2 regions of the Teichococcus aerofrigidensis genome follow, and region 1 is predicted to be linked to the other one. Evidence: riboswitches for the same ligand, from Rfam matches in the RefSeq annotation. Region 1 holds a riboswitch; the other holds the start of a gene.
What was found. Region 1 has a riboswitch for thiamine pyrophosphate ahead of ACVMLK_RS17735 (ATP-binding cassette domain-containing protein). Riboswitches for the same ligand answer to the same signal wherever they lie in the genome.
Positions count from the first base shown of each region.

Region 1 (7,985 bases):
CGTCAGCGCCATCTCGACGTCGAAGGCATGACGCTGGCCGTCGCGCGTGACGATGACGAGCGGCTCGGTGGGCAGGCGCGGCTGCGGCCCCTCGGGGGAGGAGCCCTGGGCCGGGGCGGAGCGGTTGGCGAGTGCGGCCAGCCCGGCGAGGGCCAGCAGGGAGCGGCGATGCATGACGCCCTTATGCCACGCCGCGCAGGGGGTCCGGCAGCCCCTCCAGCGTGGCGGCGGCCAGATGCCGGATCTCGCCCCGCACCGGTCCCGGCCGTGGCGGATCGCGCAGGGTGGTGAACCAGTGCTCCGGCGGGTTGCGGCCGGCGGCGCGGTGGAAGCTCAGCGCCCGCAGCACCGCCTCCGCCTCGGGCGGCAGGCGCTCCGGCGGCTCGCGCCCATCCAGCACGCCCCAGATCCCGGCCCAGCAGCGCGCCACCGACCAGGGATTGTAGCCCCCGCCCCCCAGCACGATCAGCCGCGGCGCCATCCCCCGGATGGCGCGCACCGCCTCCCAGTAGGCGTTGTTCGAGAGCGAGAGCCGCGCGAGCGGGTCCTCCTCCAGCGCATCGGCGCCGCATTGCAGCATGATCGCCTGCGGCCGCAGGTGGCGCGCCACCGGCAGCACCGCCTGGCGCAGCAGGTGGAGGAACTCGTTGTCGTTCAGTCCCGGCGGCACCGGGATGTTGCGGGCATACCCGCCGGCGCGGTCCTCCAGCGCCCCGGTGAAGGGCCAGCGCCCGCCCTCGTGGATCGACAGGGTGAAGACGCGCGGGTCGTCCTGGAAGGCGTCCTGCACACCGTCGCCGTGATGGGCGTCGATGTCGATGTAGAGGATGTTGGTCAGACCGAGATCGCACCAGCGCAGCAGGCCGAGCACCGCGTCGTTCAGGTAGCAGAAGCCGCTGGCGCGATCCGGCCGGCCGTGATGCGTGCCGCCGCCGGGGACATGGAGGGTGCCGCCCTCCGCCGCCGTCAGGCTGGCGGCGAGCAGGACGCCGCCGGCGCTGGTCGCGGGGCGGCGGAAGATCTCGGGATAGACCGGGTTGCCCCGCGCGCCGATGTGGAAGCGCTCGCGCACCTCGGCGGGCACCGCCTGCTCCGCCTCGGCCCGCATCAGGGCGGCGATGTAGTCCGGGTGATGGAAGCGCGCGAGCTCGGCCGGCGTGGCGCGCGGGCTGTCGAGGTAGCGATCCCCGGGCAGCCAGCGCAGCGCGCGGATCAGGTCCAGCGCGGTGGAGACGCGCGGGATGGCCAGCGGGTGCTTCGGCCCGTAGGTGGACTTCCGGTAGATCTCGGAACCGATGAGGCGTGGCGAGGGGGCGGGCATCCGGTCACGGCGGAGAGGGAGGCTCCTGGAGATGGGGCCGCGGCGGCGGATGGGAAGCCTCCGGCCGCCCGGGCTTGCGCCCCGCCCGCGCCTGTCGCATAGAGACGTCATCTTCCGGGGGGAGCCCGATCGCGCGGGCTGAGAGGCAGGGATGGGCCCTGCGACCCCTTGAACCTGATCCGGGTCATGCCGGCGAAGGGATCGGTGGTCTGCCATGGCATCCTCGGATGGACTTGCCCTGCATGTGTCCCTGCCCGCCATCCGGCTGGGCGGCCGCGCGATCCTGGGCGCGGCGCGGCTCGATGTCGCCGCCGGGCGGCTGACCGCCCTGCTCGGCCCTTCCGGCGTCGGCAAATCCACCCTGCTGCGTCTGCTCGCCGGCCTGCTGCCGTTGCCGCCGGGCGCGCGGGTCACGACCGGGGACGGCAGGCCGCTGCAGGGGCGCGTCGCCTGGATGGGCCAGCAGGATCTGCTGCTGCCCTGGCTCGACCTGATCGGCAATGTCGCGCTCGGCGGGGGGCCCCCCCCCCCGATCTCGACCGCGCCCGCGCGCTCATCGCCGCCGTCGGGCTGGCCGGGCGGGAGGGCGCCCGGCCGGCCCAGCTGTCCGGCGGCATGCGGCAGCGCGCCGCCCTCGCCCGCACGCTGATGGAGGACCGGCCGATCGTGCTGATGGACGAGCCCTTCAGCGCCGTGGACGCCCCCACCCGGCACCGGCTGCAGGGGTTGGCCGCCGGCCTGCTGCGCGGCCGCACCGTGCTGCTGGTGACGCACGACCCGCTGGAGGCGCTGCGCCTGGCGCACCGCATCCTGGTGCTGCGCCCGGCCCCGGATGGCGCCGTGGCGGAGGAGCAGCCGATGCCCCCCGGCGAACCGCTGCGCCCGGCGCACGAGCCCGCGGTGCTGGCCGCGCAGGCGGCGCTGCTCGAGCGGCTGGCGGAGGCGGTGTGAGGCCGCTGCTCGCGGCCCTCGGGCTGCTGCTGATCTGGGAAGGCTTCGTGCGCTGGAGCGAGGTGCCGCCCTTCCTGCTGCCCTCCCCGCTGCGCGTCGCGGATGTGCTCTGGCGGCGCTGGGAGATCCTTTGGCCGCATGCGGTGACGACCGGCACGGAGATCCTGCTCGGCCTCGCCCTCGGCACGCTGCTCGGCTGCGCGACGGCGCTGCTGCTCGCCGCCTGGCGTGGCGGGCGGCGCTGGCTGCTGCCCCTGCTGGTCGCCAGCCAGGCCATCCCGGTCTTCGCCATCGCGCCGCTGCTGACGCTCTGGCTCGGCTTCGGCCTGGGCAGCAAGATCGCCATGGCGACCATCATCATCTTCTTCCCCGTCGCCACCGCCTTCTATGATGGGCTGCGCCGGACGGAGCCGGGCTGGCTCGACCTTGCCGCCACCATGGGTGCCTCCCGCCGCGCGGCGCTGTGGCGCATCCGCGTGCCCGCCGCCCTGCCCGGCCTGGCCTCCGGCCTGCGCGTCGCCGCCGCCGTGGCGCCGATCGGCGCCGTGGTCGGCGAGTGGGTCGGCGCCTCGGCGGGGCTCGGCTACGTCATGCTGCAGGCCAATGGCCGCAGCCAGACCGACGTGATGTTCGCCGCCCTGACCCTCCTGGCCGGCATGGCCATGGCGCTGTGGTTCGCGACCGACCGGCTGCTGCGGGCCCTGCTGCCTTGGCAGCCGGACCAGCTCTCCGAGGACACCGAGAAAGGAAGACCGTTATGACCGGGACGACCCCTGGGATCACCCGCCGGGCGCTGCCCGGTTTGGCGCTGCCCCTGGCCCTGCCGCTCGCCGGCCCCGCCGCGGCCCAGGCGCCGGCTCAGGCGCCGGCTCAGTCCCCGGCACCGACCGCCGCGCCGGCCTCGCTGACCCTGCTGCTCGACTGGTTCGTCAATCCGGACCATGCGCCGATCGTGGTGGCGCAGGAGGCCGGCTTCTTCGGCCGCGCCGGGCTCGCCGTGCGGACCATCGCCCCGGCCGATCCGAACGACCCGCCCCGCATGGTGGCGGCGCGGCAGGCCGACCTTGGCGTCTATTACCAGAAGAACCTGCATCTGGCGGTGGACCAGGGCCTGCCGCTGGTCCGCGTCGGCACGCTGGTGGCGACGCCGCTCTCCACCCTCTCGGTGCTGCGCGACGGCCCCATCCGCTCGCTCGCCGACCTCAGGGGCAAGCGCATCGGCTTCAGCACGGCCGGATTCGAGGAGGTGGCGGTGGGCACCATCCTGGGCACGGTCGGGCTCGGCGTGCGGGACGTGCAGCTGGTCAACGTCAATTTCGGCCTGTCCTCGGCGCTGATGTCCGGGCAGGTGGAGGCCATCCTCGGCGGCTTCCGCAACTTCGAGCTGCACCAGCTGGAGATCGAGGGCCGGCCCGGCCGCGCCTTCTACCCCGAGCAGCACGGCATGCCGATCTATGACGAGCTGATCTATGTCGCGCACCGCGACCGGGCGCGGGACCCGGCGCTGCGCCGCTTCATGGACGCGCTGGAGGGCGCCACCACCTTCCTCATCAACAATCCCGACGAGTCCTGGAAGATGTTCATCGCCGGGCCGCGCAAGGAGCTGGACAACGAGCTCAACCGCCGCGCCTTCCGCGACACGCTGAACCGCTTCGCCCTGGCCCCGGCGGCGCTCGACGCGAACCGCTACCAGCGCTTCGCCCGCTTCCTGCACGAGAAGGCGATGATCGGCGCGGTGCCGCCGGTGGAGCGGTACGCCGTGGAGCTTCCCGCCGCCTGATGAGAATCAAATCCTAATTCTCTTGTGCAAATGCCGCGTTTGATATAGGAATTTCTTCCGAATGCCCGATCGGGCCAGGAAGGAGTTCCCGTATGCTCACGCTGCCGCAACTGCGAGCCCTGTACCCGGAGGCCCCGGCCGCCCATCTCGCCGCCTTCGCGGCGGAGGCGGCCCGGCTTCTCCCCGCGCACGGGCTGGCCGCCAACCGGCAGCGCTGCCACTTCTTCCTGGCGCAGCTCGGCCACGAATCGGGCGGGCTGCAGTTGCGGACGGAGAACCTCGCCTATTCCGCCGCCCGGCTGATGCAGGTCTGGCCCTCCCGCTTCCCGACGCCTGAGGCGGCCCGTCGCCTCGCCTTCTCGCCCGAGGCGTTGGCCGAGGCCGTCTATGGCGGGCGCATGGGCAACGACCGGCCAGGCGATGGCTACCGCTACCGCGGGCGCGGCTATATCCAGATCACCGGGCGGGAGACCTACCGCGCCCTCGGCCGGCTCTGCGGCCTGCCGCTGGAGGAGGAGCCGGGCCTCGCCGACGACCCCGCGCATGCCGTGACCATCGCCTGCGCCTACTGGTCCTGGAAGCGGCTCAACCCGCTTTGCGATGCCGGCGACTATGCCGGGCTGACCCGCCGCATCAATGGCGGCCTGACCGGATTGCAGGACCGCTACGGCTGGCTGGAACGGGCGCAGCGCTGCATCCCCTGGCCGGAGGCGGGATCGGAGGCGCTGCCGCTGCCCCGGCTCCGGGCGGTGCAGCGGGCGCTGAAGGCGCGCGGCCTCTATGACGGCTCGATCGACGGCATCATCGGCCGCCGCAGCCTCGCCGCCATCGCCACGCTGCGGGCCGAGCTCGGCCTCCCCGGCGAGGGGTTGGACGCGCCGCTGCTGGCCGCGCTCGCCGCCTGAGGCCTCAGCGCTTGCGCACGAACTCCGTGCGCAGCACCAGGCCCTTGATGCTGTCGTGGCGGCAGTCGATCTCCTCGGGATCGGCGGTCAGTCGGATCGAACGGATCACCGTCCCCTGCTTCAGGGTCTGGTTCGCGCCCTTGACCTTGAGGTCCTTGATGAGCGTGACGGAATCGCCATCGGCCAGGAGGTTGCCCGCCGCGTCGCGCACCTCCACCCGGGCGGCCGCGGCGGTGGCCGCCGCGACCTCCGAGGCCGGGCGCCACTCGCCGCTGGCCTCGTCATAGACATAGTCCTCATCGCCGGACATCGCCGCCTCCCTGCTGGAACGCGGCGGTTCTCCGCCCGGGCCGGGCTTCGCGCAAGCGCCCTGATGCGCATGGCAAGGGGGCGCATGGCAGGGCGCGCGCGGGCTCCGCTCAGGCGGGGACGGCCGCGGGCTGCGCCAGCAGGTCGGCGTGGTACTTCTCGGCCACGTCGGGGTGCGAGCGCAGCCGGCCCTTCAGGTAGTTCTGGCCGACCGAGCGGAAGAGCGGGTTCTGCGGGTCGCTCGCCGGCCCCTTGGCCTCGGCGGCCAGATGGGGCGGCAGGTCGAGCAGCGGCACCTCGGCATCGAGCCGCGCGCCGAGGAAGAACGCGACCGAGATCCGCTCCGCCCCCGCCTCCGGGCTGACCACGCGGTGCAGTGTCGCCTTGAGGTAGCCGTTCGAGGCCAGTTCCAGCAGCTCGCCGATATTCACCACGAAGGTGCCGGGGCGCGGCTCGGCGTCGATCCACGCGCCCGCCTCGTTCTGCACCTGCAGGCCGCGCCGGCTGTCCTGCAGCACGAAGGTCAGCAGACCGCTGTCCTTGTGCGCGCCGACGCCCTGGTCGCCGGCGCCGTCCTGACCGGGATAGCGGATGATCTTCATCGTCTGGTTCGGCTGGCCGGCATAGATCGCCTCCAGCGCATCCGGCTGGCCGACCAGCGCCTCGGAGAAGGCGCGGAGCAGGCGGATGCCGACCTCGGTGAGCCGCGCCTGCCAGTGCAGCAGGGCGGGCTTCAGCTCCGGCAGCGCCTCCGGCCACTGGTTCGGCCCCTGCAGCCGCTTCCAGCCCGGATCGCCCGGCCGCCAGTCCAGCGCCTCCCGCTCGGCATGCACGTCGAACTGCTCGCGCTGGTCCTGCTGGCCGCGCGTCAGCTCGCGGCCGACGCGGTTGTAGCCGCGGAAATGCGGCGAATGGATCATCTCGACGGCGAGCTTGTCCGGCTCCGGCAGGGCGAAGAAGCGGCGCGAGATGGCCAGCACCGCCTCCATCTCGGCCTGGGTGACGCCATGGCCGCCGAGGTAGAAGAAGCCGACGTCGCGCGCCGTGGCGCGGAGTTCGGCGAGAAAGGCGGCGCGCTCCTCCGGGCCGGCGTCGAGGCGGCTGAGATCGAGCAGCGGGAGTTCGGTGATGCCGGCGGCGACAGGGGCGGTCATGCGGGTTTCCTCGTCGTTCAGGCGGCGGCGGCGAGGCGCGCGCCGGCCAGGGCCTGGTCCAGATCGGCCAGGATGTCGTCGATGTGCTCGATGCCGATGGACAGGCGGACATAGCCCGGCGTGACGCCGCTGGCCGCCTGCTCCTCGGGCGAGAGCTGGCTGTGGGTGGTGGTGGCGGGATGGATCGCCAAGCTGCGCGCGTCGCCGATATTGGCCACGTGGTAGAACAGCTTCAGCCGGTCGATGAAGCGCGCGCCCTCGGCCGCGCCGCCGGCCAGCTCGAAGCCGACCAGCCCGCCATAGCCGCCGGAAAGGTAGCGCTCGGCCCGCGCCCGCGCCGCGCCGGATTGCCGCGTCGGGTGGATCACCCGGCTGACGCGCGGGTGCCGGGACAGCCACTCGGCCACGGCGGCGGCATTGGCCGAGTGCCGCTCGATGCGCAGCGCCAGGGTCTCGATGCCCTGCAGGATCTGGAAGGCGTTGAAGGGCGAGATCGGCGCGCCGAGGTCGCGCTGCACCGTGCTGCGCACCAGGGCCACATACGCACCGATGCCGTGCCGCGCCGCCACCTCGGTCCAGACCGCGCCGTGATAGCTCGGATCGGGGGTGTTGAGCGCCGGCTGCCGGGCCGGATGCGCCGTCCAGTCGAAATGCCCGCCATCGACGATGATGCCGCCGATGCTGGTGCCGTGGCCGCCGAGATACTTGGTGGCCGAATAGACCACCACGGCGGCGCCATCCCGGAGCGGCCGGGCCAGCAGCGGCGCGGCGGTGTTGTCCAGGATCAGGGGGATGCCGAGCGGCCGGCCGATCGCCGCGACCTCGGCGATGGGAAAGACGGTCAGCTTCGGATTCGGCAGGGTCTCGCCGTAATAGGCCCGGGTGCGCTCGTCGGTCAGGCGGCGGAAATTCTCCGGATCGGCCGGATCGGCGAAGCGGACCTCGATGCCCTGGCGGCCAAGCGTGTTCGCCAGCAGGTTCCAGGTCCCGCCGTAGAGGTCGGTGCTGGCGACGACATTGTCCCCCGCCCGCGCCAGGGCCAGCAGGGCGAAGGCCGAGGCCGCCTGGCCGGAGGCCAGGGCCAGCGCGCCGACGCCCCCCTCCAGCGCCGCCACACGCTTCTCCAGCACGTCGGTGGTGGGATTTCCCGTCCGGGTGTAGGTAAATCCGAGCTTCTCCAGCGCGAACAGCTGCTGGGCATGCGCCGCATCGGGAAACTGGTAGGAGGTGGTCTGGAAGATCGGCACGGCGACGGCCCCTGTGGCGGGATCGGCCCGCCATCCGGCGTGCAGCGCCAGGGTCTCCGGCTTCTGCGGCCCAATGGCCGCGGCTGCGCCCTGCTGGACTTCGCCATCCCCCGCTGCTTGGCTCATGCCGTCCCCCAAATCACATTCTATCTTTGGTAATTACAGAAACAGCGAAATCATAAAGTCAATAAGAAAGCGGCCGCCCCCTCCGGCCGGCTCGGTGACGGAGGCGGCGGAGCCACCCTTTCCCCCGGCCCCGGCCCGGCCTAGCTTCGCGTATCGGGTTACAGGGAGAGTTGACGATGGAAATGACCGGTG
Region 1 is NZ_JBSXMU010000122.1:613-8,597, forward strand. It holds gene ACVMLK_RS17725 (DUF192 domain-containing protein) at 1-174, opposite strand, end outside; gene ACVMLK_RS17730 (acetoin utilization protein AcuC) at 182-1,321, opposite strand; TPP riboswitch at 1,429-1,540, shown strand; gene ACVMLK_RS17735 (ATP-binding cassette domain-containing protein) at 1,536-1,970, shown strand; gene ACVMLK_RS17740 (ATP-binding cassette domain-containing protein) at 1,892-2,272, shown strand; gene ACVMLK_RS17745 (ABC transporter permease) at 2,269-3,033, shown strand; gene ACVMLK_RS17750 (ABC transporter substrate-binding protein) at 3,030-4,052, shown strand; gene ACVMLK_RS17755 (hypothetical protein) at 4,145-4,957, shown strand; gene ACVMLK_RS17760 (alkylphosphonate utilization protein) at 4,962-5,267, opposite strand; gene ACVMLK_RS17765 (isopenicillin N synthase family dioxygenase) at 5,377-6,420, opposite strand; gene ACVMLK_RS17770 (O-acetylhomoserine aminocarboxypropyltransferase/cysteine synthase family protein) at 6,438-7,793, opposite strand; partial or broken gene ACVMLK_RS17775 (CoxG family protein) at 7,970-7,985, shown strand, end outside.

Region 2 (21,661 bases), on a different contig from region 1:
TGCCGCGCCGGAAGCCACTGTCGATCATAATGACCATATCGCCTGCCTGTGCCACGGCAGCCGGCAGGGCCCGCATCGGCGACAATGCTCCATCGAGCTGCCGCCCGCCGTGGTTGGAAAGGATCACGCCATCAGCGCCAATCTCCCGGGCGCGCGCGACATCCTGCGGGTGCAAGAGCCCTTTGATGACGAGGCGGCCCTGCCAACGTGACCGGACGAAGCGCACGACATCCCAGTCCAGGAACTCGCGCCCCGAGAAGTCGCGCACCGCCTGACGTGACAGCAGCGGTGCCCCGCGCCCCGGCCCTGCATTCTCGAAATGAGGTATGCCGTGCTGTAAGAAGGTCCTGAGGAAGGTACCGATTGACCAGGACGGATGGGTGATCCCGTTCCAGAACAGGGCCCAGTCCGGCCGGATCGGCGTGCGGTAGCCGGTGCGCAGATTGTTCTCCCGGCTGGGCACGACAGCGCTGTCGGCGGTGATCACGAAGGTCTGTATACCGGCGGCGGCCACGCGCTCGATCAGTGCCGCGGTTTCCGTGCGGTCGCCGGACAGATAGGCCTGATACCAAGCATCCGGCGCCGCCTGCGCGATTTCCTCGAGCGCGATCAGCGAGGCTGCGCTAATGATCATCGGGATGCCGGCGCGCTGCGCCGAGCGGGCAAGAGCCAGATCGCCACGATATCCTGTCAGGGCGGAAACCCCCATTGGCGCAATGCCGAATGGCAGGGCATAGCGTGCTCCCATCACCTCGCAGCCGAGCGTGCGGCTGGAGACATTGACCAGCATATGGGGCAGGAATTGGATCTCGTCGAAAACGCGACGGTTGTCCGTCAGCGAGGCATTAGTTTCCGCAGCGCCCGCGACATAGCCAAAGATAGGCTTGGGCAGCAGGCGCCTGGCAGCCGGCTCCAGATCCTCCAGCGCAAAGATCCGGCGCAGGCGTCGGGGAGTGCGGCGTGGCTGTACAGTCGCGGGGCTCGGCACATCCAATACTGCAGAAGCGGAATGGGAGTTGCTCATGCTGCCTGCCTGGTCTGGAACACGGGGAAGCCGACGCGCCATGGTGTGCGCTATGTCCCGGCTGCGGAGGATGGTACCGGAGCCATGCCACTTTCCCGACCGCCGAAGCCGCGGATCTCGATGCCAAAGCGCTTCGCCGAGTTGCTGAGGTGCATCATCATCGCGACCCGCGCGGCCTCCGGGTCAGCCCGGACGATGGCGTCATGGATATCATGATGCTCGGCCAGCAGCACATCGGCCGGCGGGGTGAGATAGTCTCCCGCGCCGCTATTGGCATCCCGGATCAGTCCTGACAATTCCTTGGCCAACAGCGAGATCAGGCCCTTGTAGTGCTCGTTCCGCGTCGCCGCGGCAATGCCGGCATGGAAGCGGAGGTCCGCCGCGGGGCGGGTCTCGGGCTGTGTCATGGCTTCCAGTTCCCGGCCAAGGGCCCGCAAATCGGTCGTGGTGCGGTGGATGGCCGCCAGCCCGGCTGAGGCGACCTCCAGCCCGAAGCGGAGCTCATAGACGGATCGGAGATGCTGCTCACGCGCCGCGGCGCGCGTCAGCCGGAAGATCGGTTCCGCGCTGGTGCGGGCAACATAGATCCCGGACCCCTGGCGCGTTTCCAGAAGCCCCTCGCTGCGCAGGGTGGCGATTGCCTCCCGCACCACCGTGCGGCTGATGCCGAAGCGCTCCGCGAGGGCGGCCTCAGTTGCCAGCTTACCGCCCACGGCGTGCTTGTTGCGGATCTCGCGCCGCAGCCGCTCGGCGACGGTGCTGACCAGGTGCGGGATTCGGTGGGTCTGCCCGGGGTTGACCATATTGCACAGGTTATCATACAAATTTTCAGTATCAACCTCGCTCCGTTCGTCTGGCGGGCCGGGGAGCAAGAAACGCCGACGATGCCGGTGCGTCCTCGTTCCTTCTGCTCACGAAGGCGTACGGCCCGCCGTTCCGAAGCATCATTCAGGGGAAGGAGTGATCCATGTTGCTCAGCCGACGTAGCGCCATGATCGGCTTGGCCGGTGCGATGACCGCCCGGCATGTCTCCGCGCAGGCTACCTATCCAAACCGGCCGCTTCGGCTGATCGTGCCTTACGCCGCTGGCGGGCAATCGGATGTCGTGGCACGCATCCTCGCCGAGGGCCTGACCCGGACACTTGGCCAGAGCGCTGTGGTGGAGAACCGGACCGGCGCTGGTGGAATCATCGGCGCCGAGGCTGGAGCGCGCGCCGAGCCGGATGGCTATTCGCTGACCGTCGGGACCATCGCGACCCATGCGATCATTCCCGTTCTGCAGCCGAAGGTGCCCTATGACCACATGAAGGATTTCGCGCCCGTCGCACTGCTGATCCGCCAGCCGCTGGTGCTCGCCGTAAATCCCTCTCTTCCGGTGCAGAGCCTGGACGAACTGCTGGCCTATGCGAAGCAGGGGCGTGGCCTTCTGGGTTTTGGCTCGTCCGGCATCGGCACCTCCCTGCACCTGGCCGGCGAGATGTTCAAGCTGCGCACGGGGGCGGAGGTCATGGAGCACGTGCCCTACCGCGGCTCGGGTCCTATGATGAACGATCTTATCTCCGGCCAGATCCAGATGACCTTTGACGCGCCCCTGACCATGTTGCCCTTTGTGCAGAGTGGGCAGGTGCGTGCGATCGCGGTGACCAGCGAGACGCGGCTGGCGGCTGCCCCTGAACTGCCCACTGTCGCGGAAAGGCTGCCCGGATTTGACGTGCAGAGCTGGACAGCGCTCTTCGCGCCAGCACAAACGCCGCAGCCCGTGATCGGCCAGTTGAATGCGGCAGTGCGGGAAATCTGGGCGCAGCCTGATGTGCAGAAGCGGCTGCGTGACCTGGGCGCCGAGCCAGCCGCGGGACCTGCGGCCGATCTCGCGCAGTTCGTCACCGAAGAGACAAAGAAGTGGCGTGACGTCATTCGGGACGCCAACGTCAAGCCCTAATCGCCTCCCGAAGCTGACCCTCTTGATCGAGAACAGAGCGACCAAGGGAGGCAGAAGCGAGCACCGGCGGCATATCCCCCTTCCCTGCTTCTGGAGCAAACTTCAAGAGTGCACGATAAGCGGCGGTTAGCTCTTCGCAGCAATTGCTACCATTTCCTCAAGGTCGAGGTCGCGCTCAAGATCGTGCAGTGTTTCATCATCGATCTGCCGAGTTCGATGAAGCCGGACCAACTCGGCGCGGCCTGCCCCAATGGCAGCTAGGATAACACCGTAGTGGGCGGCGATATCCTGGTCACGTTCCTCTTCTTTTCCGGAGAACTCCGCCGCGATTGTTGCCCGCCGCCGGTAGCTGTCGAGTAGGCGCGGATGGAGAAGCAAGCCGTCGGGCGAGTAGGCCATCTGCTTGACCTGTTCAAACTGCGCTTTAAGCATGGCGACCTCCGCGGCGGCGAGGTCCAGCGGCGGCTTGCTGCGCTGGTCGGCCTCCGCACAGCCCTTGATCGAGGCGAGTTGGAACTTCACTTCCAGCCGCTGGTTGGGATCCGGACGGGGGAGGTGACGTGCTTTGAGACGCTGCTGCGCTGGCAGCATCCTGGCCGAGGAATGATCTCGCCCGCCGAGTTCATCCCAGTGGCCGAAGAAACCGGACTGATCATGCGGATGGGTGAGTGGGCCCTTCGCACGGCTTGTGAGGAGGCGGCCCGCTGGCCCGATGCGATCCGCGTGGCGGTCAATCTCTCGCCGGTCCAGTTCCGCAATCCTGGCCTCGTACAGGCGGTGGCCAACGCCCTGGAGGAAGCACGCCTGGACGCTGGGCGGCTCGAGCTGGAGATCACGGAATCGGTCTTGTTACAGGACGACCACACGAACTTCGCGGTCCTGCACGAGCTGAGCCGACTGGGCGTGCGGATCGCCCTCGATGATTTTGGCACGGGCTTCTCGTCCCTGGCCTACCTGCTCCGCTTCCCGATCGACAAGATCAAGATCGACCGCTCCTTCGTCACCGGCCTTCCGGACCGGAGAGAATCGAAAGCGGTCATCCGTGCTGTCGTCAGCATGAGCCGAAGTCTCGGCATTTCGGTCACCGCCGAGGGCGTGGAAACGGCCGGGCAACTCAAGGCCCTGCGTCACCTGGGTTGCAACGATGCCCAAGGCTACCTGCTCAGCCGTCCGGTTCCTGCCGCGGAAGTGCCGGCTCTGATTGGTCAGACCTCTTGGGCAGAAGGCTCGGCCGCTTAGTAGTTCAGCCGCATCCGAACCATTCGGGTGGGCCCCTCTCTGGGGCTGGGGAGAATGTTCGTTCAGGGTCGGCATGGCGCCGAGCACCGCGGCAGGCGCTCGGCGCTCCACAACCAAAGCTATCGGGCGTATCTGCGGATCGGTACCGGCGCACTCTGCTGCTAGGGACTATTGACAATCCGGTGTCGTCTGGTCGAGTGTTTCTTGTCACCAGGGGGGTCCCGACAAGGGGCTGAGATACTGCTCGCCATTGGCAGCGCAGTGACCCGTTGAACCTGATCCAGTTCATGCTGGCGTAGGGACGGTGCGGCTGCCATGGCTCCCCCAAAAGGGGCTTTCCCCGCCATTCCTGCGTGGGTCGGGCATCCTCCATCATTCCATGTCAGCGCTGGATCTCCGTAGCGGATGCCAGGAGCTTCGGCGCATGTCGATCCAGACCACCAGCAGGCCACCCGTTCCCGGTGCGCCAATCGTCACGACCGGCTCGCTGCCGGCGTCCACCAAGGTCTTCAAGCCAGGCATCCGGCATCCGGAACTTCGCGTTCCCATGCGCGAGATTGCCCTGCATCCCAGTGCCGGCGAGCCGCCTGTGACGGTCTATGATGCCTCGGGCCCGTATACCGACCCTGCCACCGAGATCGTGATCGAGCGCGGCCTGCCCCGACACCGCCAGGCCTGGGCCGAGGCGCGCGGCGACGTTGAGGTCTATGACGGGCGGGACGTGAAGCCCGAGGATAACGGCTTCGTCTCCCCTGACCGTCTGACCCCCACTTTCCCCGTCCGCCATCGCCCGCTGCGGGCGAAGGATGGCAAGGCGGTCACTCAGCTTGCCTATGCCCGTGCGGGCATCATCACGCCTGAAATGGAGTACGTCGCCATCCGCGAGAATCTCGGCCGCACCCAGGCTCGCGCCGCGTTGGGGCGCGACGGGGAGGATTTCGGCGCCGCCATCCCCGATCACGTCACCCCGGAATTCGTGCGGGACGAAGTGGCACGCGGCCGCGCCATCATCCCCGCCAATATCAACCACCCGGAGCTGGAGCCGATGATCATCGGTCGCAACTTTCTGGTGAAGATCAACGCCAATATCGGCAATTCCGCCGTCACTTCCTCCATGGCGGAGGAGGTGGAGAAGATGGTCTGGGCGATCCGCTGGGGCGCGGACACCGTCATGGACCTTTCGACCGGCCGCAACATCCACAACATCCGCGAATGGATCCTGCGCAACGCTCCGATCCCCATCGGCACCGTCCCGCTCTACCAGGCGCTGGAGAAGGTCGGCGGCATTGCCGAAGACCTGACCTGGGAGGTCTTTCGCGACACGCTGATCGAGCAGGCCGAGCAGGGCGTGGACTACTTCACCATCCATGCCGGCGTGCGGCTGCGCCATGTTCCGCTGACGGCGGGGCGCGTGACGGGCATTGTCTCCCGCGGTGGCTCCATCATGGCAAAGTGGTGCCTGCACCATCACCGCGAGAGCTTCCTTTACGAGCATTTCGACGAGATCTGCGACATCTGCCGCGCCTATGACGTCTCCTTCTCACTCGGCGACGGGCTTCGCCCCGGCTCCATCGCCGATGCCAACGACGCTGCGCAGTTCGCGGAGCTGGAGACGCTGGGCGAGCTGACCCAGTTGGCCTGGGCGAAGGATTGCCAGGTGATGATCGAGGGCCCGGGCCATGTGCCCATGCACAAGATCAAGGCCAACATGGACAAGCAACTCGCCACTTGCGGCGAGGCGCCCTTCTACACCCTCGGGCCGCTGACGACCGACATCGCCCCCGGCTATGACCACATCACCTCAGGCATAGGCGCAGCCATGATCGGCTGGTTCGGCTGCGCCATGCTCTGCTACGTCACGCCGAAGGAGCATCTCGGCTTGCCGGACCGCAGCGACGTGAAGACGGGCGTCATCACCTACCGGATCGCGGCCCATGCGGCGGACCTCGCCAAAGGCCATCCGGCCGCGAGGCTGCGCGACGATGCCTTGTCCCGCGCGCGCTTCGAGTTCCGCTGGGAGGACCAGTTCAACCTCTCCCTCGACCCTGATACGGCGCGGTCCTTTCATGACGAAACGCTGCCAAAGGAGGCACACAAGACTGCGCATTTCTGCTCCATGTGCGGCCCCAAATTCTGCTCCATGCGCATCTCCCATGACATCCGCGCCGAGGCGCAGAAGGAGGGCATGGCCGCTATGGCGCAGAAGTTCCGAGAGGGCGGCAAGCTCTACGTGCCGCTGGGAGAGGCGCGGTAGTGATTTCCTTCGAATTGGTGGACACCCCTGAGTAAGCTCCCTGGGAGCGAGGAAGGTGTCCGATGAGCAAGACGCGGCGGGAGTTCACGCCGGAGTTCAAGCAGGAGGCGGTCGCGCTGTTGCGCTCAAGCGGCCGCCCGCTGACGCAAGTGGCCGGCAATCTGGGAATCCAGCCGTCCATGCTGCGCAGCTGGCGGCGACGGCAGAATGGTGAGGCGCCGCGGCCGCAGCCCGTCACGGCAGGCAGCGGCTCTGTTGCTTCGCCATCTGGCCCAGCATCTTCGCCAGCGGATCAGGCTGCCGAGATCGCGCGCCTGCGGCGCGAGCTGGAACGCGCACGCCTTGAGCGTGACATTTTAAAAAAAGCCATCGGCATCTTCTCGGAAACCCCGAGATGAGGTTCCACTTCATCGCCGCCCATGCCGATACCTGGCCAATCAGGACCGCCTGTCGTGTGCTCGGCCTGTCCGTCTCAGGTTACTACGCCTGGCGGGCGCGCCCCGAGAGCGCCAGAACCGTGGCCAATCGGCAGATCCTGGCCGACATCCGGCGCCTGCACGCCAGCCATCATGGCCGCTACGGCAGCCCGCGCCTGCAGGCTGCCTTGCGTGCCGAGGGGCGCCTGGTCAGCCGCGGCCGGGTCGAGCGGCTGATGCGAGGGGCCGGGATCCGGGCGATCGCGGGCCGCCGCTGCCGGCCGACGACCACCAACAGCCGCCATGCCCTTCCGGTCGCTCCGAACCTGCTGAACCGACAGTTCTCGGTCACCCGTCCCAACAGGGTCTGGCTGGCCGACATCACCTATCTGCCCACCGGTGAGGGCTGGCTCTATCTCGCCGCCGTTCTCGACCTGGCGACGCGCAAGGTGGTCGGCTGGTCCATGCGCGACCACATGCGTGCGGAACTCGCCTGCGCCGCGCTTATCATGGCCATCCAGCGGCAGCGGCCGCCACCTGGCCCGCTGCAGCACTCGGATCGCGGCTCGCAGTATGCTGCCGAAGATTATCGCCAGCTCCTGAAGGCAGCTGGGATGCGGCAGTCCATGAGCCGCCGCGGCAATTGCCTCGACAATGCGCCGATGGAAAGCTTCTTCCACACCCTCAAGGTCGAACTCGCCCAGCAGCGTCGATGGGCCACACGGGACGAGGCCCGGCGCGACGTGTTCGCCTACATCGAAAGCTACTACAACCGGCAGCGTATCCACTCCGCCTTGGGCTACAGGACCCCCGAGCAGATGGAACGCGCCGCCGCCTGATCCCTGTCCATCAAATCGGCTCTCCCGCACTTTGCGTGGAACGGTCGCGGTGACAAGATCGGCGCAGACTGCTTCACGAGGCGGATGATCCTGTGCTCATCCTTACCTGGCTGCGCCATCGAACGCGTCATCCGGACCAACGGTCGCCTCGTCGTCGTCGCGCATGCGCGCCGTGCCCATGGTCGGTGTCCGGACTGTGGCACATCCAGCTCTGCCATTCACAGCCGCTACGATCGCCGTCCAGCCGACCTGCCGAGCCTTGGCCAGCCCGTGACGCTGCGCCTGCGTATCCGACGCTTCTATTGCCATCATCCCACCTGCCACCGTCGCACATTTGCCGAGCTTCTCCCACGGCTGATGCTGCCGCAAGCGCGTCGGACCCGTCGCCTCGCGCAGGCTCAGACCCGGATCGGGCTGACAATGGGCGGCGAGGCTGGCGCTCGCCTGACCGGCCATCTGGGAATGCAAGCCAGCCCTGATACGATCCTGCGCCTCGTGCATCGCCTCCCGCTGCCGAGATCGGATCCGCCGCGAGCCGTGGGCATCGATGACTGGGCCATCCGCAAGGGTCGAACCTACGGCACGCTCCTTGTCGATCTCGAACGACGATGCCCGATCGACCTGTTGCCTGACCGGTCGGGGGTAACCGTCGCCGCGTGGTTGCGTCGACATCCCGGCATCCAGATCGTCGCCCGCGACCGCTCGACCGAGTACGCTCGAGCGGTGAGCGTCGGTGCGCCGGCCGCGCTCCAGGTCGCCGATCGATGGCATCTCCTCCTCAACATGCGCCAGGCTCTCGAGCGCTGGCTCGGCCGCGTTCATGGCCGGCTGAGGCAGCTGCCCGCTCTGCCCGATGGTGACGGACGACAGCCTGGAGAGCGCCTGCGTGCCTACCACCGCAGCGCGGCCGAGATCGCCACCAGCCTCGACAGCCGCGCTCGCCGGCTGATGTCCTATGAGGATGTGCGCCAACGTCATCTCGCAGGCGAGACCCTGCTGGCGATCGCCCGTGCCACAGGTTTGGCGCGCGCAACCGTGCGGAAGTACACCCAGGCCGAGAGCTTCCCGGAGCGGGCCATTCGCCGACCCAATCCGTCTCGCCTCGACCCCTACCTCGCTCATCTGGAGCATCGCATGGCCGAGGGCTGCGAGAATGCCATGGCGCTCTGGCGCGAGATCCGCGGCCAGGGCTTCGCGGGGACCCACCGGCAGGTGCACCGCTTCGTCGCTGAACGACGCGCAAAGCCGGCGCCGCGCACGGCCCGAAAATGGCTGCCGCTGACCGGGGCGCCGAGTGCCAAGCTCGTCAAAGCACCGCTCCCTTCTCCGAAGCAGCTGGCCTGGATCTTGGTGCAGCCGAACGCGACGCGGCCGCCCCGCGCCACGGCCGACCTCGGCCGCATTCGGCAGGATGCCGAGGCAGCACAGGTCGCCGATATGGCGTTGCGGTTCACGATGCTGATCCGCGCCTGCGGTTTGAATAGCGAGCGGCCGGCGGATGCTGCCGGCGAACTCGACAGATGGCTCCTGGAGGCCCGGAGCTGCGGTGTTGCGGCGCTGGAAACCTTCGCGGCCGGCTTGGCGCAGGACAGGACGGCGGTCCAGGCGGCACTGACGACGTCGTGGAGCAACGCGCAAGCAGAAGGGCAGATCAGTCGGCTGAAGATGCTAAAACGCACCATGTATGGCCGCGCCAGCTTCGCGCTGCTCCGTCGCCGCGTCCTTATCGCTGCCTGATCCACGCAAAATGCGGGAGAACCATCAAATCAGGGGAAGATCACTCCACCTTGAACTCGCGCCGGATCACTCCCTGGGCGTCCACCATGCAAATGCTGCTCGTCTCCAGTGAGACGTCAATTCCGGCGTAGTGGGTCATCTCGGTGCCTCCCTCAGCTCATGACCACAGACGGTCACATGGAAGAACATCCGGCCGTAGCGCCTCCGCTACCACGCCGACCCGATTACCGTATCTAGAACACCGCAGCACGAGCCATGTCGATGCCCGGCGCTCGGCAGAGCACCGGGATGACCGCGAACTCACCGCGCGGCCAGAGTGCTAGACGGCATCGGAACCCACACAATCTCCGTGTTCTCCCCCTGCCCGGCAAAGACCGGGGTCATGCCAGCTGGCGGCATCTGCGCCTTGGAGCGGTCGAAGTATGTGATGGTGAGGTTCTCGCCCGCCCCGCCTGACAACGCGACAGCGCCGCCACCGACGATGTTGTTCCTCGGACCTGGACCGTAATCGATCATCGTGTTCTCGCCGCTCGCGACGACGCGCGGGTACGAGGGCGACCCATCCAGGCCCGCGCAGCCTGCCATGAGGAAAGGAAGGGTCACCGCCCACATCAGTCGAGACTTCGGCATCATCGGTTCCTGCGTAAACAGCGCCTGGTGCGCTGGCCCCGGTGATGTACGGATCCAATCGTGCGGTGGCCTGACCGGACTGCATCGAATTCTTACGGGAAGGCGGCTGCAGCGTCGGTTGGCAGCAATGGCGGACGATCGCCCCAGGCTAGCCGTCAGCCTCCCCGGACGCTCGGGAGGGTGAGCTTCACGACAGTCCCGATGCCCTGGACGCTCTGCATCTCCAGGCGGCCGCCATGGGTCTCGGCGATGGCCTTGGCGGTGGGCAGCCCAAGGCCGCTTCCTTCACCCGCCGCCCGCGCCTCGTCCGCCCGGAAGAACGGCTCGAAGACCCGCTCGAGATCGCCCGGCGCCACGCCCGGGCCGCTGTCGCCGACGGCCACGACGGCCTCGTCCCCGCGCCGGAGCACCTCCACCCAGGGGGAGCGCCCGTACTTGATGGCGTTGCCGAGCACGTTGCGGATCGCACGCTTCAGGGCCGTCGGTTGCGCGAGGACAGCGGAGTCCTGGTAGTCACGCTCCTCGAGGAGGGCACCCTCCTCGGCGCACTCATCGACCACCACCTGAACCAGCGAGACCAACGAAATCCTCGTCGCGGCTTCCCCGCCATCCCCGCCACGCAGATAGGCCAAGACGTCCGTCACCATCTCGGCCATCTCGCGGACGTCCTGGAGCATCCGGCCTCTGGCATGGCCGTCGGCGATGTCCTCCGCCCTGAGGCGCATGCGGGCGAGTGGCGAGAGCAGGTCGTGCGAGAGGGCGCCCAGGGCGAGCGACCGCTGCTGCAGCAGTTCCCTGGTCCGGGACGTCGCGGCCTCCAGGGCCTCGGCGACCTCCCGCACCTCGGTGGGCGAAGCCAGCCCGTCCAGCTTGAGGACACCGTCGGCAGGCAGGTTCCGCGCACGCGTGGCCAGGAGGGCCATTGGCTTGGCAACCAGACGGGAGGCGAAGGCCGCAAGCGCCAGGAGCGTCACCGCCGTCAGGATGATGGCGATGCGGAAGGCCATGTCGTCGGCGCTGAGCAGCGAGACCGCGCGGAGCCGGGCGTTCACCCACGTGCTGTCCGCCAGTTGGACGCTGATCGCGACGTCCTGGACATTCCCGGAGGTGCCGGACGCATCCAGCCTGACACGGACGGCCCGCCACTCCGGCGGGCCGGACACGATGGCCCTGAGGTCGTCGTCGAGGTCGCTGCCGTCGGGCACGGCCGTGCGGGCGGACCACTCCACCTCCATGTCGGGAGTGGAGTTGCGCCTGGCGGCGCCTGGCCGCTCGCCGGGTGGGAGCGAGGCGATCTGCCGGACCGTCGAGTAGATGCGGGACACCGCCACCTCCGCCGCGCCGCGCTCGGCGGCCCCGCGGAGGATGTAGCCGTGCAGGGCGAGGCTGACCCCGAGGAGCACGACGAGCGCCAGCGCGCCGGGCGCGAGGATCAGCAGTGCGAAGGAGTTCAGCCACCGCGGGCGTCGAGACGCCGTCACCGCCAGCTCACCGGGGCGGCGAGCATGTACCCGGCGCCCCGGAGCGTCTTGATGATCTCCTCGCCGCGCCCGCCGAGCTTGGAGCGGAGCCTGCTGATCTGCGCGTCGACCGACCGCTCGAGGCCGCCCAGCGCCCGGCCGCGCGCGATGTCGAGCAGCTGCTCGCGCGAGAGGATGCGCTGGGGGCGCTCCACGAAGGCGAGGAGCAGGTCGTACTCGCCGCTGGTGAGCTCGATCCTGCTGCCATCCGGGGCCGTCAGCTCGCGCTGCCGGGTGTCCAGCAGCCAACCCCGGAACTCCGCCCGGTCGCGCCTGGCGTCCTGCTCCTCCGGGCTCATCCGCTGGCGCCTGCGGAGCACGGCGCGGATCCTCGCCACCAGTTCCCGCGAGTCCGGCGGCTTCACGATGTAGTCGTCCGCGCCCAGTTCGAGCCCGATGACCCGGTCGTGGGCCTCGCCGAGGGCGGTCAGCAGGATGATGGGCACCGCGCTCCTCGCCCTGATCTCCCGGCAGATCTCGAAGCCGGAGATGCCGGGGAGCATGACGTCGAGGAGGAGCAGGTCGACATGGCTGCCTTCCATGATCTCCCGCATCTCGACGGCGTTCCTCGCCCCGTTGGCCCGGAACCCGCTCCGCCGGAGCATCTGGAGCAGCAGGGCGCGGAGGTCGCCATTGTCCTCGACGAGGAGGATGCTGAAGCCCTCGCCGGACAACACGGGCGGATCGTCGGTGTTCGTTATGATATAACTTGGCTCCGGGTTCTTCATTCTTCTGGCGCTTGGTCCGGTTTTACTTCGCGGTGTTTCCGGGAGCCATCACCTGCGCTGCCGCCGGAAGCAAGTTACTGTCTATTGCCGTTGGTCACAAAGAAGGAGCTGCCCGCGCCTAGTGGCGTCGAGCAGCTCCCGTCCCATCCTCAGATGCGGTGGTCAGGAGCCCGACGAACGGGTGATCACCTCGGTGGCCTGCCAGCTGGTCACGTCGGGACTCATGGTGGCGTTCAAGTGGTCCACGACGGACTTGACAGGCATTCCGCTGGCCCGGTCGATCCAGAGGGTTTCCGTAAAGGTGTAGCTTGTCCCCACGACGGAGTAGGCCCGGCGCACCTTGATGGCGTCGAAGGACCCGGCGCGCACGTCGGCCTGCTCCTGGCCCAGGATCTGCCATTTCTCGTTGACGGTGGTGCTGTTGCCGTAGCGATCGCTGCCGAAGTAGTCGATGTTGACCACGCGGCTCGGGCCGCCCTTCCATTCCGCGAAGGTCGACAGGAGCTGCTTGCCCCCGGCGTTGAAGAAGGCCGACTGCGTGCTCCAGTAGCCCAGGAAGCGCGGCTGGCGCGCCTGGTCGAGGCAGATAAGGGGGGACGCGGGGTCGGCGCCCCGATAAGTGATCGTCGGTAGGTTGGTCCGTTCGACCTTGCTGCCCGGCGCTGGGCAGCGAAGGCTGGCTTCCTGGGCCGACAGGCCGGTGGAGGCCACCATCAACGCGCCTGCCACGAGTGCGAACTTCAGCATCATAGGGATCCTTTCCAGGTGGCGGGCAGGAGCGCTGCCCGTGCCGCTGACGAAAGGCTACCGGCGGTTTTTCATGCCCCGCTGACGGAGGCGCATCGTTTTGTGACGGCGCCAGATGGCGGGTAGCCCGGGCGGCGACGCGTGGTAGATGGCGGGCGTCCCGAGGAGGAAGTTCCGGCCCGCATGCCCCCTGTCTCCGCTCCCCGCCCAAGGCCCACGCTTCGGGCGAAGCCCATCCGCCAAGCGTGGGCTTGGGCTTCAGGCAATGCGGGGCCAGGAGCGGACATGCTCGTTTGCGTGACAGGCCCGATGAAATCGACTAGTCCGGCTCCTGGCATGTGGACCAAAGGCACATCGTCGGTCGTGTCGGCGCTTCGCGCGGGGATCATCGCGATCTTCTGCGCGCTGGCAATCCTGCTCGCCGTCATGCCCGCACACGCGGCAGACGACGCGGCGGGTGGACCGATGGCCGCCATCGAGGCCGTGTTCTCCGAAGGCGTGGACGAGGAGCCCCCGGCTTGGCCGGACACGCTGCCGGGTCACGGCAGCGGCCCGTTCTGCGGCCATGTCGCGCTGCTCCGCTCGTCCGCCGTCGCCACGTGTCCACCGGCCGACGAAGCCTCCTCAAGAAGCTCCTTTGCCCCGGCGCACGCCCTCGTGCCCGGACCGTCGGAACTGCTGACCAAACCACCCCGCGCCTGAAGCCTGCCTGTCCCTGTCGGCCACGCACGGCCTCCTGAGGGAGCACCTGTGTGGGCTGCTTACGGCTCGCTTTTCAGGTGCTTCGATGACAATCAAGGTCTTCTGCTTGGCGGCGGTCCTCGCCGCCGCCCCGGTCATGGCCCGCGCGCAAAACGCTCACCCGGCCGCAGCTCCGCTCACCATCACCTCGCCCCAGCAGGCGGTCGAGGCCGCGCTCAACGTGTCCCCCGCGCTCCGGGGTGCCGGGGCCGCCCGGCAGGCCGTGCAGGCGGACGCCCTGCAGGCGCGGCTGCGCCCAAACCCGGAGCTTAACAGTTCCTTCGAGAACTTCGGCGGTTTCGGCGGCCGCAACGAGAACCGGGGCTTCACGACGCTGGAGACCACGATCGGCCTGTCCCAGCGCATCGAGCTGGGCGGCAAGCGCGGCGCCCGGATGGACTACGCGGCCCGGAACACGGCCGTGGCCGAGCTCGACTTCAACGGGGTTCGGCTGGAGGTCGCGCGCGAGGTCGTCACCGCCCTGGCGGCGGCGGAGGCCGCGAACAGGCTGGCCGAGGTTGAGCGCGGGCGCGCACGCCTCGCCGCCGAGACGCTGCGGGCCTCCCGTGGCCGGGTCGAGGCGGGCCGTGACCCGCTCCTGCAGGCCGAGCGGGCCGAAGTCGTGCGGGTCACCGCCGACATCGCCGCCGAGCGGGCTCAGCGCGAGGTCGAGATCGCCCTGGCTGACCTGGCTGTCCTCATCGGCGTGCCGCGGGTCGCACTGGCGCCGCGCCAACCCTGGTTCGAGGACATCGGGCCAGCCCCCACGCGCCCTGCGCAGGCCGGTCCCCTGGCCCGGCTGACGGCGAACCCCGAGCTGGCCCGGCTGGACGCCGCCATCGCCCAGCAGCGGTCCAACCTGAACCTGCAGCGCTCCAACGCGGTGCCCGACCTCACCGTGAACGCCGACGTGCGCCGGTTCGGCGACACGGGCGAGACCGCCTTCGTCGCGGGCGCCTCCATCCCGCTTCCCTTCTTCGACCGCAACCAGGGCGGCATCGCCCGGGCCCACGCCGAACTGACCCAGGCCGAGGCGGCGGCCGAGCGGGGGCGCAGCGCGCTCGTCGCCCAACTGGTCGCCGCGGAGGAGCGCCTGGCGCTCGCCTGGCGCACCGTGCAGAGCCTCCGCCGCACCGCCCTGCCGTCCGCCGAGCAGGCGGCCCGCTTCGCGTCGGGCGGGTTCAGCGAGGGCCGCTTCGGCTTCCTGGAAGTCCTGGACGCGCAGCGCGCCCTCTCGGACACCCGCGCCCAGTTGGTCGAGGCCTACCGCGACTTCCACACCATCCGCGCGGCCGTGCAGCGCCTGCGGGGCGAGGCGCCCGCCGCGCCGCCCCAGCCCATGAACATCCAGACCAGGAGTGCGCGTTGATGCTCCGCATGACCCTGATGGCCGGGGCCGCCCTTGGCGGGCTCGCGGTCGCCACCGTCTTCCCCTCCATCCCCGAAGCTACCCGCAACCTCGTTGGCCTGCCCGTGCCGCCCGCCGTCGGGGCGTCACCGGCGCCCGCAGAAGCCCCGAAGGGTGACGGGCACGGCCATGCCGAGGGCGGAGAGCACGCCGAAGGCGAGGAAGGTCACATCGAGATGACCGCCGAGCAGGTCGAGGCGGCCGGGATCCGCGTCGCCGCGGTTCAACCTGGCGTGCTGGTAAGCCGGGCGGCCGTGCCCGGCGTCCTGTCCGCCAGCCAGGACCGGCAGGCGCGGGTGACCGCCCGCCTCGGCGGCATCGTCTCCGAGGTGCGCAAGACCCTGGGCGACGAGGTCGCCAAGGGCGACGTGCTGGCGGTGCTCGAGAGCCGCGAGGTGGCCGACGCCAAGGGCGAGTTCCTGGCGGCCACCCGGGTCGCCGCCCTCGCCGAGACCACCCTGGCGCGGGAGGCCCGCCTCTGGCGCCAGCGCATCTCCGCTGAGCAGGAGTTCCTCCAGGCCCGCACCGCGGCCGAGGACGCCCGCATCAAGGTCGACCTTGGCCGTGCCCGGCTCGCGGCTTTCGGCCTGTCGGAGGCCGAGGTCGCGGCACTGGCCCGCCAGCCCGCCGCCACCCTGCGGCGCCTGGAGCTCCGCGCGCCCATCGCGGGCCGGGTGACGGCCCGCAACGCCGTCCTCGGCGCCGCCGTCGCCGCCGACGCGGAGGTCTTCTCGGTCGCTGACCTGTCCACCCTCTGGGTCGAGATGACCATCCCGCCGCGGGACGTCCCGATGGCCCGGCAGGGCCAGACCGTCCTCGTCACCGGCGAGGGGGACGCGCGCGCGGAAGGGAAGATCGTCTTCCTGAGTCCGGTCCTGGACCCCGAGACACGCTCGGCCCGTGCCGTGGCGGAGATCCCCAACGCCGAAGGTGCCTGGCGGGCCGGTGGCTTCGTCACGGCGCACCTCTCGACGGCCGAGCAGCCGGTGGACGTGCTCGTGCCCCGGGAGGCCGTTCAGGAGGTCGAGGGCAACAAGGTCGTCTTCGTCCGGAACGAGGAGGGCTTCGAGCTGCGCGAGGTGGCGCTCGGGCGCGAGGACGCGAACGGCTACGAGGTCGTCTTCGGGCTGGACGCCGGGACGGAGATCGCGGTCGGCAACGCCTTCTCGCTCCGGGCCGAGCTCAGCAAGTCCGAAGCCGGTCATGCGCACTGAGAAGCATCACCTGACATGATCGGACCCATCCTCGACTTCTCCGTCCGCAACCGCTGGACGGTGGTGCTGCTGGCCGTCATCGCGGCCTGCATCGGCGCGTGGTCCCTCGCGCGCCTGCCCATCGACGCCACGCCGGACATCACCAACAACCAGGCGCAGATCAACACCGTCGCGCCCTCGCTCTCGCCCTACGAGATCGAGAAGCAGGTCACCTTCCCGATCGAGACCGCGCTGGCGGGCATCCCGGGGCTGGAGAGCACGCGCTCCATCTCCCGCAACGGCTTCAGTCAGGTCACGGCGGTGTTCGCCGAGAGCACCGACATCTACTTCGCCCGCCAGCAGGTGCTGGAGCGCCTGATCGAGGCGGGAGAGGCGATGCCTGAGGGCGTGGAACCCCGTCTCGGGCCGGTCTCCACCGGCCTCGGCGAGGTGACGATGTGGACGGTGCGCTTCGCCGACCGCACGCCGGGCGACGTCAAGCCGAACGGCACGCCGGGCTGGCAGGCCGACGGCAGCTACCTGACGCCGGAGCGCGAGCGCCTGGCCACGGAGGCGGACCGGGCGACCTACCTGCGGACCGTGCAGGACTGGATCATCCGGCCCCAGATCCGCAACGTGCCCGGCATCGCGGGCGTGGACGCCATCGGCGGCTACACCAAGCAGTACGTGGTGCAGCCCGACCCCGGGCGCCTCATCGCCCTTGGCCTGAGCTTCAGCGACCTCGCGTCCGCGATCGAGCGCAACAACGTCTCGACCGGCGCGGGCTACGTGGAGCGCGGCGGCGAGGGCCTGGTGGTCCGCTCGGGCGGGCGTGTCGCCACGGTGGCGGAACTGGAGCAGGTGGTCGTCACCACCCGCGAGGGCACCCCGATCCTCCTCCGCGACGTCGCGCGGGTCTCCATCGGCCAGGCCCCGCGGACGGGCAGCGCCAGCGGCAACGGCCAGGAGATGGTGGTCGGCACCGCGCTGATGCTGATCGGCGAGAACAGCCGCACCGTGGCCGCCGCCGTCCACGCCAAGGTCGACGAGCTGAAGCGGACCCTGCCGGTCGGCATCGAGGCCACGGCCGTGCTGGACCGCGGCATCCTGGTGGACGCCACCATCAAGACCGTCGCCAAGAACCTCGGCGAGGGCGCGCTCCTCGTCGTCGTCATCCTGTTCCTGATGCTGGGAAACATCCGGGCCGCCATCATCACGGCGATGGTCATCCCCATCACCATGCTGCTGACCTCCTTCGGCATGGTGCGCGGCGGCATCTCGGCCAACCTGATGTCCCTCGGCGCCCTGGACTTCGGCCTGATCGTGGACGGCGCCGTCATCATCACCGAGAACAGCCTGCGCCACCTCTCCGAGCGCCAGCACGAGAAGGGACGCCTGCTCACCCTGGGCGAGCGCCTCGAGACGGTCGCCGACAGCGCCAAGGAGATGATCCGGCCGTCGCTCTACGGCCAGGGCATCATCATCCTCGTCTACGCCCCGCTGCTCACCTTCACGGGCGTCGAGGGCAAGATGTTCATCCCGATGGCGCTGACCGTCATCATCGCCCTGGCCTTCGCCTTCGTCCTCTCCCTGACCCTGGTCCCGGCCCTCATCGCCATCTGGATCAGCGGGCGGGTGCAGGAGAAGGACGTCGCGATCGTGCGGGGCCTCAAGCGCGTCTATGCTCCCGTGCTCGGGCGCGCGCTGCGGGCGCCGCTGCCGGTGATCGCCGTGGGCGCGCTGCTGTTCGTGGGGTCGCTGAGCCTGTTCTCGCGGCTGGGGCAGGAGTTCATCCCGCAGCTGGACGAGGGCAACCTCGCCATGCAGGCCCTGCGCATCCCGAGCACCTCGCTGCAGCAGTCCCAGGCCATGCAGTCCGTTCTGGAGCGCCGCATCTCGCGCCTGCCCGAGGTCCAGATCATCTACTCCAAGACCGGCACGGCCGAGGTGGCCTCCGACCCGATGCCGCCCAACGCCTCGGACACCTTCATCATCCTCAAGCCGCGCGACCAGTGGCCCGACCCGTCGCTGCCCAAGGCGGAGCTGGTGCGCCGCATCGAGCAGTCGGTCGCGGGCATCCCGGGCAACGCGCTCGAGTTCACCCAGCCCATCCAGATGCGCTTCAACGAGCTGCTGGCGGGCGTGCGCGGCGACCTCGCCGTGAAGGTCTTCGGCGACGAGTACGGCCCCATGCTGCAGGTGGCCGGGCAGATCTCGCAGATCCTCAACGGCACCGAGGGCGCCGCGGACGTGAAGGTGGAGCAGGCGACGGGCCTTCCCTTCCTGGAGGTCACGGTGAACCGCGCGGAGGTCGCACGCAGGGGCCTCAGCGTCGCCGACGTCCAGGCCGTGCTGGCGGCGGCGGTCGGCGGCCGGGAGTCGGGCATGGTCTACGAAGGCGACCGGCGCTTCGCCATCGTCGTCCGCCTGGGGGAAAGTCTGCGCAACAACCTCGAGGCGCTGCGGAACCTGCCGGTGCCGCTGCCGCCGGTGGCGGGCAGGCCCGCCGCCTCGGTGCCGCTGCAGCAGCTGGCGACCCTCAACGTGGTCGAGGGGCCGAACCAGATCAGCCGCGAGCAGGGGCGGCGCCGCGTGGTCATCCAGGCCAACGCCCGCGGACGCGACATCGGCTCCATCGTGGCCGAGGCGCAGGCGAAGGTGAACGAACAGGTCCAGCTGCCGCCCGGCTACACCATCACCTGGGGCGGCCAGTTCGAGAACCTCGCCAAGGCCCGCGACCGGCTGAGCGTCGTGGTGCCCGCCTGCTTCCTGCTCATCATCATCCTGCTCTTCGCGGCGCTCGGTTCGGTCCGCGACGCCCTCCTGGTCTTCAGCGGCGTGCCCCTGGCGCTGTCGGGCGGCCTGCTGGCGCTCTGGCTGCGGGACATGCCGTTCTCCGTCCCGGCGGCGGTGGGCTTCATCGCCCTCTCCGGCGTGGCGGTGCTGAACGGGCTGGTGATGGCGACCTCCATCAAGGGCCTCATGCAGCAGGGGCACCTGTCCCTGCGGGACGCGGTGTACCAGGGCGCCATGACCCGCCTGCGGCCCGTGGCCATGACGGCGCTGGTGGCGTCGCTCGGCTTCGTTCCCATGGCGCTCGCCACCGGCGCGGGCGCCGAGGTCCAGAAGCCGCTGGCCACCGTGGTCATCGGCGGCCTGATCAGCGCGACCCTGCTGACCCTGCTGGTGCTGCCCGCGCTCTACGTGCGCTTCGGCCGTGTCCAGAAGCCCGTGGCGGAGGACGCCGTCCCCGCCGGGGCGCGGCACGCCGCGGCCGAGTGAATCCGGCGGGAGGGGCGTCCCAGCCCCTCCCGGCGACAACAGTCCACCAACCAACGAGGACATCAAACGTGCGGACCATCCTTCTCGCGGCCCTGGCGGCCGCCTCCATCTCCACCGGCGCGCTGGCACAGGCGCATGGCCACAGTGACCAGGGCGCCCATGGCGGCCGCATGCAGGACGTCGTCGGCGTGCACGCCGAACTCATCGTCTCGGACCGGACCCTGACGGTCCACCTCTACGACGAGGCCGGGAAGCCGGTGCCGTCGGCGGGCTACACGGTGTCCGCGCTCGTCGGCTCCGGCCAGGCCCGCCAGGTCGTCCAGCTGGCGCCGGGGACGGACAACACCCTGGCCGGGACAGCTCCGAGCGCCCCCGCGCGAGGCGCCGCCGTGACCCTGCAGGTCAAGAACCCGGCCGGGCGCAGCGGCCAGGCGCGCTACTGAGCGTTGAATGCCGCCCCGCTCGCTTGGTGGGGCGGCTGCCTGACTTCACGGACACGTGCCTGAGTGGAAGGGAGCCGAAGGGCTTTTAAGGGTTGAACCTCCAGCGGCTGGAGGTGCCAACGACCTGCCCGGATGGACCACGGTGGGTCCTTGCTGGAGGCTTGAATGGGACAGGGTCACGACCACGGTGCGGGCAACGCCAACTCGGCGGCCTTGGCCAAGGCTTTGGGACTGACGGGCGCGTTCCTGCTCGCCGAGGTGGCGGGCGCCTACATCTTCAACAGCCTGGCTCTCCTTTCCGACGCGGCGCACATGCTGACCGACGCGCTGGCCCTTGCAGTGGCCCTCGTCGCGATCCGGGTTGGCCGTCGCCCAGCCGACCGGCGGCGCACCTGGGGCTACCATCGCTTCGAGATCCTGGCGGCCGCGTTCAACGCTTCCCTGCTGTTCCTCGTCGCCCTGTACATCCTCTACGAGGCCTACCAGCGTTTCCGCGAGCCCGCGGAGATCGGCAGCCTCGGCATGCTCGCGGTGGCCGCCTTCGGGCTGCTGGTGAACTGGATCTCCATGCGCCTGCTGGCGGGGGGCAGCGAGAGCAGCCTCAACGTCAAGGGCGCCTACCTCGAGGTCTGGAGCGACCTCCTTGGCTCCGTCGCGGTCATCATCGGCGCCGCTGTCATCTGGGCCACCGGCTGGACCTGGGTGGACCCCGTGCTCGGCATCGCCATCGCCTTCTGGGTGCTCCCGCGGACCTGGACCCTCCTGTCGGAAGCCATCGACGTCCTGCTGGAGAGCGTCCCGCGCGGCATCGACATCGACGCCGTCGAGCAGGCCATCAGTAAGACGGCCGGGGTCCGCGGCATTCATGACCTCCACATCTGGGCACTCACCAGCGGCAAGGTGGCCCTTTCGGCGCACATCGTTGTCGACGCCGCGCTGTCCAGGGAGGAGAGGCTGGAGGACGTGCTGGGAGCCATGCTCGCGGAGCGGTTCGGCATCACCCACGCGACCATCCAGACCGAGTTGGCGGGCGCCCATGGTGGTGTGACCGAAGACCTGTGGGGAAAGTCCGAAGCTGGGCATGCGCATGGATAGCTCCTCCCATGGCTGTCGCCGCCACACGCCAGCGGAAGTTTCCCGTGAACCTGATTCACCCCCTTGAACCTCCAGTGACTGGAGGTCGTATCTAGGGGACCATCAGCAGGAGATTGCTCGATGGACGGCACGCGCAGCGGCGGAGGTACCCCGGGACAGCCGGTGACATGGCGGGTGGAAGGCATGGATTGCGCTTCCTGTGTCGCCAAGGTCGAGAAAGCTGTCGGCCGTCTCCCGGGCGTCACCAACATCAAGGTCAACCTGATGGCCGAGCGGCTCGGCGCCACGCTGGCGCCCGGTGGCGCGACGCCCGAGGCCGTCGAGAAGCAGATCGGCGCCCTGGGCTACAAGGTCACCCGCCTTGAGGCCCTGGCCGCCTCGCCGCCGCTGTCCTGGCGGGTGGAGGGCATGGACTGCGCCTCCTGT
Region 2 is NZ_JBSXMU010000011.1:26,929-48,589, forward strand. It holds gene ACVMLK_RS04675 (alpha-hydroxy acid oxidase) at 1-1,024, opposite strand, end outside; gene ACVMLK_RS04680 (FadR/GntR family transcriptional regulator) at 1,075-1,896, opposite strand; gene ACVMLK_RS04685 (Bug family tripartite tricarboxylate transporter substrate binding protein) at 1,992-2,963, shown strand; gene ACVMLK_RS04690 (hypothetical protein) at 3,090-3,554, opposite strand; gene ACVMLK_RS04695 (putative bifunctional diguanylate cyclase/phosphodiesterase) at 3,474-4,202, shown strand; TPP riboswitch at 4,405-4,522, shown strand; gene thiC (phosphomethylpyrimidine synthase ThiC) at 4,627-6,456, shown strand; one part of gene ACVMLK_RS04705 (IS3 family transposase) at 6,519-6,813, shown strand; one part of gene ACVMLK_RS04705 (IS3 family transposase) at 6,813-7,711, shown strand; gene ACVMLK_RS04710 (ISL3 family transposase) at 7,796-9,448, shown strand; gene ACVMLK_RS04715 (hypothetical protein) at 9,749-10,078, opposite strand; gene ACVMLK_RS04720 (sensor histidine kinase) at 10,234-11,559, opposite strand; gene ACVMLK_RS04725 (response regulator transcription factor) at 11,556-12,326, opposite strand; gene ACVMLK_RS04730 (hypothetical protein) at 12,489-13,073, opposite strand; gene ACVMLK_RS04735 (hypothetical protein) at 13,359-13,775, shown strand; gene ACVMLK_RS04740 (TolC family protein) at 13,861-15,183, shown strand; gene ACVMLK_RS04745 (efflux RND transporter periplasmic adaptor subunit) at 15,183-16,436, shown strand; gene ACVMLK_RS04750 (efflux RND transporter permease subunit) at 16,452-19,697, shown strand; gene ACVMLK_RS04755 (hypothetical protein) at 19,766-20,140, shown strand; gene ACVMLK_RS04760 (cation diffusion facilitator family transporter) at 20,306-21,235, shown strand; gene ACVMLK_RS04765 (heavy metal translocating P-type ATPase) at 21,356-21,661, shown strand, end outside.
Region 2: linked by a shared signal. The riboswitch ahead of thiC (phosphomethylpyrimidine synthase ThiC) and the one ahead of ACVMLK_RS17735 (ATP-binding cassette domain-containing protein) in region 1 are both predicted to bind thiamine pyrophosphate.